Regions from separate parts of the Corynebacterium glutamicum ATCC 13032 genome, predicted to be linked through region 1. Evidence: riboswitches for the same ligand, from Rfam matches in the RefSeq annotation. Region 1 holds a riboswitch; the other holds the start of a gene.
What was found. Region 1 has a riboswitch for thiamine pyrophosphate ahead of CGL_RS10130 (thiamine phosphate synthase). Riboswitches for the same ligand answer to the same signal wherever they lie in the genome.
Positions count from the first base shown of each region.

Region 2: linked by a shared signal. The riboswitch ahead of CGL_RS05380 (ECF transporter S component) and the one ahead of CGL_RS10130 (thiamine phosphate synthase) in region 1 are both predicted to bind thiamine pyrophosphate.

Region 1 is NC_003450.3:2,148,254-2,153,067, forward strand. Features, by position in the region: gene CGL_RS10120 (iron-siderophore ABC transporter substrate-binding protein) at 1-916, shown strand, start outside; gene rplS (50S ribosomal protein L19) at 1,378-1,719, opposite strand; TPP riboswitch at 1,968-2,081, shown strand; gene CGL_RS10130 (thiamine phosphate synthase) at 2,082-2,747, shown strand; gene thiO (glycine oxidase ThiO) at 2,744-3,868, shown strand; gene thiS (sulfur carrier protein ThiS) at 3,882-4,079, shown strand; gene CGL_RS10145 (thiazole synthase) at 4,081-4,814, shown strand, end outside.
Region 2 is NC_003450.3:1,123,833-1,128,646, reverse strand. Features, by position in the region: gene CGL_RS05390 (energy-coupling factor transporter transmembrane component T family protein) at 1-297, opposite strand, end outside; gene CGL_RS05385 (ABC transporter ATP-binding protein) at 294-1,634, opposite strand; gene CGL_RS05380 (ECF transporter S component) at 1,635-2,240, opposite strand; TPP riboswitch at 2,232-2,341, opposite strand; gene CGL_RS05375 (4-hydroxybenzoate 3-monooxygenase) at 2,627-3,814, shown strand; gene CGL_RS05370 (MFS transporter) at 3,821-4,814, shown strand, end outside.

The DNA.
Region 1 (4,814 bases):
CCTCGGCACACTGCTCGGCGCCACCACCCTTGCTGTAACTGCCTGCGCGCAATCCTCTCAAAACCAAAACTCCTCCGCTTCCTCATCTTCTTCATCCTCAGCGGAATCAAGCACCTCTTCATCCTCCTCCGATGAACAGCGCATCGTCGCCCTCAACACCGGTCAGTTGGACAACCTCCTCCTTCTCGGCATCACCCCAGTGGGCGTCGCCGCTGCAAAAAACTCTGACCTGATCCCACAGTTCCTCAAGGATCGCTTCGGTGCAGACATGGACTTGGACAGCATCGCCGACTGCGGTCTCCGCCAATCTCCAGACATCGAAGCCATCGCGAACCTCAACCCCACCCTGATCTGCGCAAACTCCCGCGCCGACGAAGAGGTCCTCAACAAACTCCGCACGATCGCCCCCGTGGTCACCGGCGAAGGTGGCGGTGAAAACTGGAAGCAAGACCTCCTCACCATCGCAGAGGCAGCAGGCCAGAAGGAAAAGGCTGAAACCCTCCTGAAATCATACGAGGACTCAGCAGCCGAAATCGCCGCAAACCAGCCTGCGAACCCACCAACCGTTTCCTTCCTGCGCACCAAAGATCAGGAATTCCAGATGTACGGCGCACAATCCATGGCCGGAACGGTTGCTGCCGATTGCGGTTACGCCCGCCCAGAAAACCAGCAGTTCACCGACACGGCAGGTCAAGACCTCTCCGCTGAGCTCATTGCCCAAGCTGATGCCGACTGGCTTTTCTACGGCATCAAAGAAGGCAACATCAACCCTGAAGACACCCCATTGTGGACTTCACTCAAAGCGGTTCAGTCCAACCAAGCAATCCCAGTTGACGGCGATTCCTGGTACCTCAACGCATCCCTCGTGTCGGCTGAAATCATCCTCCAAGGCCTCAAAGACAACGTCACCGTCTAAGCCGATTTAAGGGCCTCAAATTTCCGAATGGGCGTTCCCCTCATCATGACACCGAAGGGCCCTTAGAATCGATTCTATGAGGTCACTTTTTGTGGGCCCAAACTCAAATTTTAGTTTGCTCCAGAGGAAACCAGACAGGCGTGCCCATAGTTGTCGAAATCGACAAGTTTTGGCACGTGTATCCGGTTATCGGAGCCTCAAACCAAACAGGCGTGCCCAAATCCCCCAAATCACGGAAGTTTTGGCACCCCTGTTTGGTTTTTCCTTTTGGTCGCCCCGAAATGACCCCACCCAAGTCTTATCCGAGTTTCCTGCGGGATGAACGCGGGATAAATGCGGGATAAACCCCACAAAACCCCACAAAACCCACCCCAAGAAACAAAGAAACCCCCAACCAATCACTTAAAGTGACTGGTCAGGGGTCTGTTAAGTACTAGAAGCACCTAACAAACGCTAAATAATTAGCGCTTCTCCTTAATACGTGCAGCCTTGCCGCGCAGTTCGCGCAGGTAGTACAGCTTCGCACGACGAACGTCACCACGACGAATGACCTCGATCTTCTCGATGTTTGGGGAGTGTACTGGGAAGGTACGCTCAACACCGATGCCGAAGGAAACCTTACGTACGGTGAAGGTCTCGCGGATTCCGCCGCCCTGACGGCGAATGACAACACCCTTGAACAGCTGGGTACGGGTGGTGGTGCCTTCGATGACCTTGACGTGTACGTCGAGGGTGTCGCCGGCGCGGAATGCAGGAACGTCGTCGCGCAGGGATGCTGCGTCGATCTTATCCAGAATGTTCATATAAACAATCCTTTTACTAGTAGGGAAAGAGGACCCTGGCGGCACTTCCCCAGGTTTGGGGTGCTCGGCCGGTTCGTTTCCGTTTCAATTTTCGAGGCTGTCACGTTTGCCCAACGTGAGTTGGGGTTTGCACAGTCAACTGAAATATTCTTTCACATGTGCGCCTTGGTTTTCAAACTGGGGTCTGCTCCCCTCACTTGGGTGCACTAACCGTTGACAAATCTTGGTTGTCGGGCTTGACTGGTGGCGACTTACCCCACGGGTGCCCAATGCATTGGGCTGAGATTGCGCGCTGTTGCTGCGCGGGACCGTTCGAACCTGTCTGGTTAACACCAGCGAAGGAAGCGAGGATTGATTGTCCCGTGTTTGAAAATCGTTTTGACCTGCGTTGTTATGTTGTGACTGGTGCGGGCTCGGTGGATGAGGTTGTGCACACTGCGTCTGCTGCGGCTCGTGGTGGCGCGGGTGTGGTGCAGGTGCGTTCAAAGCCTATTTCGCCAGAAGCGATGAGGGAGTTGGCATCAAAGGTTGCGCTTGAGGTTGCGCGGTGCAGCCCAACAACGAGGGTGCTTATCGACGACCACCTCCACGTTGCTTCTTCCTTAATGCGCGAAGGACTCCCGATTCACGGTGTGCATCTTGGGCAGGATGATATGTCGGTGCTTGAGGCTCGTGAGTTGTTGGGGCCTGAGGCGATCATTGGGTTGACTACTGGAACCCTAGAACTTGTGGCGGCGGCGAATGAGCTGTCCGATGTGTTGGATTACATCGGTGCTGGGCCGTTTCGGAAGACTCCCACCAAGGATTCAGGTCGGCCACCGATTGGCCTTGCGGGTTATCCCCCTTTGGTGGAATTGTCCAAGGTGCCGATCGTTGCGATTGGTGATGTCACCCCTGCCGATGTGCGCGCTCTCAGCGCAACCGGTGTGGCTGGCGTTGCCATGGTGCGGGCTTTTTCTGAATCTGATGATCCACAGCAGGTCGCTGAAAATGTGGTGGCTAACTTTGAATTAGGAAGGCTCTCATGAAGAAGCATGCGATTATTATCGGCGGCGGAATCATTGGGTTGACCACCTGCTTTGAATTCCAGGAGGCTGGTTACCAAGTCACGTTGATTGATCCTGACCCAATTTCCGGTGCGACTCATCATGCCGGCGGAATGTTGGCCCCCACCGCGGAGGTGCAGTATCAGCAACATGATCTGATTTTGTTGATGAAGGAATCCGCTCGCCTATACCCAGACCTCCTCCAAAGAGTGTCTAAATACACTGACTTGCCCACTGGGTATCGCACTGATGGAACCCTTCTTATCGGTGCGGACCGCGCGGATGGCATGCATGTTGCGGAGTTGATTAAGTACATGCATTTGAAGGATTTGCCTGTCGATGTGTTGACTACTCGTCAGGCAAGGGCTGCGGAGCCAGCGTTGTCGCCGAGGATTTCTAAGGTGGTCAGCATTGATGGGGATCATCAGCTGTCGCCGCGTCTGTATGCCCGGGCGTTATTGGATGCCATTTTGCAACGCGGTGCGGAGCATATTGCCGACGCTGTGATCTCTATTGATGGCCACGATCCGTGTTTGACCGTGACGATGAATTCGGGGGTGAGGGTTGCGTCGAAAAGCGTTGTTGTTTTGGCGGCGGGCCTGGGCGCCGCAAGCATTCCCGGCTGGTTTGAGGGCGCGAACCCATTGCAGTTGAGGCCGGTGTACGGCGATATTGTGCGCGTGCGCGTGCCGGAGCGACTGCAGCCGATGGTCACCAAGGTGGTGCGCGGGTTTGTGGAAGATCGTCAGATTTATATCATTCCGCGTACCGATGGCACCCTCGCGATCGGCGCGACAAGCCGTGAGGATCACCCGCAACCTCGAACGGGCGCAGTGCATGATTTGCTACGCGATGCTATCCGTTTGATTCCGGGCATTGAAGAAACCGAATTTATCGAAGTCACCTGCGGCGCCCGCCCCGGCACCCCGGATGACCTGCCGTACCTGGGATGGGTTGGATCCAATGTGATTGCGTCCACAGGATATTTCCGCCATGGAATTTTGCTGTCAGCCCTTGGTGCACGCGCTGCCGTTGATATGGCAACCAACCAGCCACTGTTCCCCACTCTTGATGTGTGCGATCCGTTTCGCCACCAAATTTAAGGATTTTTCACAAGTGATTACCTACACCTTCAATGGCACATCTATGCGCTCTTCCGAATTGACCGTGGAGCAATTGGTCCACCAAGAAATCGGCCACGACACTGGAGTCGCCGTGGCAATCAACGCCGCGGTCGTACCCAGATCCCAGTGGTCACGCGCCATTTGTGACAACGATTCCGTAGAAGTTCTCACCGCAATTCAGGGAGGTTAAAATGCTGCATATTGCTGATAAAACTTTCGATTCCCACCTCATCATGGGCACCGGCGGAGCCACCTCTCAGGCGTTGCTGGAGGAATCCCTTGTCGCCAGTGGAACTCAATTGACCACCGTGGCGATGCGTCGACACCAAGCAACCACCTCTAGCGGAGAATCCATCTTTGCCATGCTGCGCCGCCTCGAGATCGCCCTTCTCCCCAATACTGCAGGCTGCCGCACTGCCCGCGACGCCGTCCTCACTGCACAATTGGCTCGGGAAGCCCTCGATACCAACTGGGTGAAAGTGGAGGTCATCGCCGATGAACACACATTGCTGCCCGACACCGTTGAGCTTCTTGATGCCTGCGAACTCCTCGTCCACGACGGCTTCACCGTTCTGGCTTACACCTCTGACGATCCCATCACTGCCAGCCGACTAGAAGACTGTGGCGTTGCAGCTGTCATGCCATTGGGCTCCCCGATCGGAACCGGCCTGGGCATTCTCAACCCGCACAACATTGAACTGATTTGCAGCCGCGCGAGCGTACCCGTGATCCTCGACGCCGGTGTAGGCACTGCCTCTGATGCCACACTCGCAATGGAACTCGGCTGCGACGGCGTCCTTCTGGCCTCCGCTATCAACCGCGCCCAAAATCCCGTCGCGATGGCCGAATCCATGTTCCACGCCGTTGAAGCCGGAAGATTAGCCGCCCAAGCAGGCCGGATCCCGCAACGCCAACATGCGGTGGC
Region 2 (4,814 bases), 1.0 Mb from region 1:
AGCAGCCAAAGCCAGTGAATTATCAGTGACGTGAATGAGCAGGAAGCTAAAGTACTCTTTTCCATCCGGCCTGCCATAAAGCGCCATGGATAATGCAGCCACCGGTGCCATGAGGAACAGCATCCAGCCACGTTTCAGCAGCATCTTCCAGGTCACGCCGGCAAATGGTGCCAGAATAATGGTTGCCACCAGCGCGATCGCTGCCGACATCACATCCAAACTCAGCAGCAACGGCGTGGTCAGTACCATCAACGCGATGATGCGGGTGACGGGATTAATTTTGATCAGCAGGTTCACTTCGCGCTCACCTCAATGTGGTGATCGCCCAGCGCTGCGATGAAATCAGGATCATGGGTTACCGACACAATGCTGATTCCGTTGTCTGTTAATTCACGCAACATCGTCACCAGCTCTGTGAAGGTCTCGGGATCTTGGCCAAACGTAGGCTCATCCAAAATGAGAAGTTTCGGTGCTGCCACCAAGGCTGTCGCCACAGATAGGCGGCGCTTTTCTCCACCACTCAAGGTAAACGGATTGGCGTTTTCCAAGTGGCGGAGGCGCAAACGATCAAGCAGCTCCTCGATGCGCTCGCTTGCATCGACTTTCATGATTTTCGGCCCAATTTCTAGCTCATCACGCACAGTGCGCGCCACAAATTGGTGCTCTGGATCCTGAAAGACAGTGCCAATACGTGCAGCTAGATCAGCTGAACGCCACTTGTGCGGGGGCGTGTTAAGGCCGCCGCGCACCGTGTCAGAGAGTTCCAGCTGCCCACTTTTCGGCGGAAGCAATCCACCCATGGTCAGCGCAAGTGTGGATTTTCCAGCGCCATTCGGCCCGGTGATCACCGTCGAGGCGCCTTCCGGCACCTCAAAACTACGCAGGCCGCCCCAGGTGCACAGCAAATCATTCGCCCACAAGATCGGTTTGCTTGTCGACGGCTGCGCCCCAGGCAACTGGCCCACCTTGATCAACTCTGCAGGTTGGACATCTTCGCCGTCAGTAATACTGATGATCCGGTCAATGATGTTGACCCACAGCTCATGGCGGTGTTCCACCACGATGAGTGTTGCTCCAGTTTCCTGAACAACGCGATCCACTGCTGCGACCACATCTTTTTGGCCTTGAGGATCAAGGTTTGCGGTGGGTTCATCAAGCAGAATCAGACGAGCACCCATGGCGATCACACCGGCAAGAGCGAGGCGTTGTTTTTGGCCACCGGAAAGATATTTCGTGGGGTGGCTCAGTGGTAGATCCAAGCCCACCAATTCAAGTGCTCGTTCCACCCGTGGCCAGATTTCCTCGCGCGGAATTTGGAGGTTTTCGCAGCCAAACGCCACATCATCGCCGATGCGGGAGGCGATGACTTGGGAATCTGGATCTTGGAGAACCAAACCGATGGAGGGGGCGTCGACAAGCAATTCGCCCGTAGAAACGCCCTCATCAGAACCGCCTAAAACGCCAGCGAGCGCGGCGAGTAGCGTGGATTTTCCGGCGCCGGAAGCGCCGGTGAGCAGGATGCGTTCACCAGGTGCGATCTCGAAGTTGATGTCTTTGAGCGCGGGGTTTTCCCGGGAAGCATGGCGGTAGCCAAAGTTGCGCGCAACAACGCGCGTTCCAAGTGCGGTGGTCATTTATACCTCGCGGCCAGCGGCGAAACGATCAAGTGCACCAGTCCTCGCCAACGCGCGGACCAGGTACCAGCTGAGCAGGCCGGCAAGGATCGCACCGGAAATAAGGACAGTGGTGGAATAGATGATGTTGAAGGACATCGTCTTTGCGAGGTTTCCGTAGAAGAACATTTCCAGGAAAATTGCGCCGCCACCTGCGCCCATACCTGCAAGCATGGTGGTGGGCAGGCTGTAGCGACGGTAGAGGAACAGCGCGAAGATGATTTCAGCGCCGATTCCCTGCGCCAAGCCGGAGTAAATGGTGGAGATACCAAACTGTGAAGCAAGCGCTGCAGAGACACATGCGGCCACTACTTCAACGAAAATTGCGGCACCCGGCTTGCGGATAACCAACCCACCGAGCACACCACCGAGCAGCCAAATACCAATGGCGATGCCGCCAAGGCCTGGTGTGAGTGCGTGAAATGCGGTGGTCCAGGCGTAGCCGATGGAATTCCACACGATGAAAATCAATCCGCAGGCGACACCCAAAACGGATGCGATGACGATGTCAATAACACGCCAGGAAGACTTTGGTTGATTAGTTTTTTGCATGGCAGGACTAGCCATATTTTTCCTCCCTATCGCCGGCATTATCCGGATCAGGTTCGACGGTCGTGGCTATGCCAGATCTCAGCCCGGATTTTCACCGAGCACCCGTGTCTATGAAATTTAAGTACGCGTTCACAGTAGCTTAAACCAATTGGAAATCCTAGAAACTGACCTAGATTAATACATAACCACCCCAACCCCTGACACACACCCCTAATTACACCCTGGCAGCATGAGCTGAAACGCTTTTCCGCTGGCTGTGACTTCAACCTCAGAAAATGCCTGGTTCGCAAGGCGAACAGGTTGTCACGGAATGCACTTTCACTTACATTGAGTCCCAAATCACTGTGAGGTGCACCATTTAATGGACTTCACCTCCAGTGGGTCAATGAAAGGAGTTCCCCATGAACCACGTACCAGTGGCAATTATTGGCGCAGGACCAGCAGGACTAACCCTCGCCCACCTCCTCCACCTTCAAGGTGTGGAATCAATCGTCTTTGAATCCCGCACCCGCAAGGACGTCGAAGAAACCGTCCGAGCAGGCATCCTGGAACAAGGCACCCTGAATCTGATGCGCGAAACCGGAGTCGGCGCACGCATGGAAGCAGAAGCCGATCACGATGAAGCAATCGACATCTCCATCAACAATGAGCGCACCCGCATTCCGCTGACCGAACTCACCGGCCACAAGGTTGCGATCTACCCGCAGCACGAATACCTCAAAGATTTCATTGCCAAGCGCATCGAAGATGGCGGCGAACTCCTTTTCACCACCACTGTTGATTCCGTAGAAAACTACGAAGGCGACCTCGCCAAGGTGACCTACACCGAAGCCGATGGTTCCTCCACCACCATCACCGCCGACTACGTCATCGCAGCTGACGGCTCCAACTCCCCTTACCGCAAGCTGATCACCGAAGACGGTGGCGTGCGCGCCCGCCATGAATACCCTTACGCATGGTTCGGCATTTTGGTGGAAGCACCAAAAACCCAAAAGGAACTCATCTACGCAACCCACCCTGAGGGCTTTGCGCTGATCTCCACCCGTACCGATGAAATCCAGCGCTACTACCTGCAGTGCAACCCTGACGACACCCCAGACATGTGGCCCGATGACCGCATTTGGGAACAGCTGCACCTGCGTGCGGACTCCCCTGGCATCACCGTGTCTGAAGGGCGCATCTTTGACAAGGCCGTGCTGCGTTTCCGCTCCGCGGTCACCGAACCAATGCAAAAGGGACGCCTCTTCCTTGCTGGCGATGCTGCACACACCGTGCCGCCAACCGGAGCTAAGGGCCTCAACTTGGCTGTTGCCGATGTCTCAGTACTCGCGCCAGCACTGGTTCGTGCCCTGAAGAAGAAGGACACCGGCTTGCTCGATAGCTACACCTCCCTGGCAGTCCCCCGCATCTGGAAAGCACAGCACTTCTCCTACTGGATGAGCTCCATGCTCCACGCAGTACCCGGCGAAGATCACTTTGCCACCCAGCGCCGATTCGCTGAATTGCGCTCCGTCCTAGAATCCCAATCCGGCCAACGCTACCTCGCAGAGCAGTACGTTGGGCGCGACCTACCACGCTTCGAGGTATAAACGCTCGTGTCAACGACCACCCCAACCCGCGCAACCAAAAGTGTCGGAACAGTTCTCGCACTCCTGTGGTTCGCAATTGTCCTCGACGGCTTTGACCTAGTCGTCCTGGGTGCAACAATCCCGTCCATGCTGGAGGATCCCGCGTGGGATCTCACTGCTGGACAGGCCACACAGATTTCCACCATCGGCCTCGTCGGCATGACCATTGGCGCACTGACCATCGGTTTCTTAACGGACCGTCTGGGTCGACGCCGTGTCATGCTGTTCTCTGTGGCAGTATTTTCTGTATTCACTCTCCTGCTGGCATTCACCACCAACGTCCAGCTCTTCAGCCTGTGGCGTTTCCTCGCAGGTGTTGGCCTTGGTGGAGCACTCCCCACCGCAATTGCCATGGTGACCGAGTTCCGCCCCGGCACCAAAGCGGGCTCTGCATCCACCACCTTGATGACCGGCTACCACGTCGGCGCAGTAGCAACCGCCTTCCTTGGCCTCTTCCTTATCGACGGCTTTGGTTGGCACTCCATGTTCATCGCAGGTGCCGTACCAGGACTGATCCTGCTACCACTGCTGTACTTCTTCCTTCCAGAATCCCCGCAGTACCTCAAAATCTCCGGCAAGTTGGATGAGGCGCAGGCAGTTGCAGCATCTTATGGACTTTCCCTGGATGATGATCTTGATCGCGAACACGAAGAAGAACTCGGCGAGTCCTCCTCACTTTCCTCCCTGTTCAAGCCCTCGTTCCGCCGCAACACCCTGGCGATTTGGGGCACCTCATTCATGGGACTCCTCCTGGTCTACGGCCTGAACACATGGCTGCCACAAATCATGCGCCAAGCAGACTACGACATGGGTAACTCGCTTGGATTCCTCATGGTGCTCAACATCGGCGCAGTGATCGGCCTTTATATTGCAGGGCGAATTGCCGATAAGAACTCCCCTCGCAAAACAGCACTCGTATGGTTCGTGTTCTCTGCATTTTCCCTCGCGTTGCTTGCTGTCC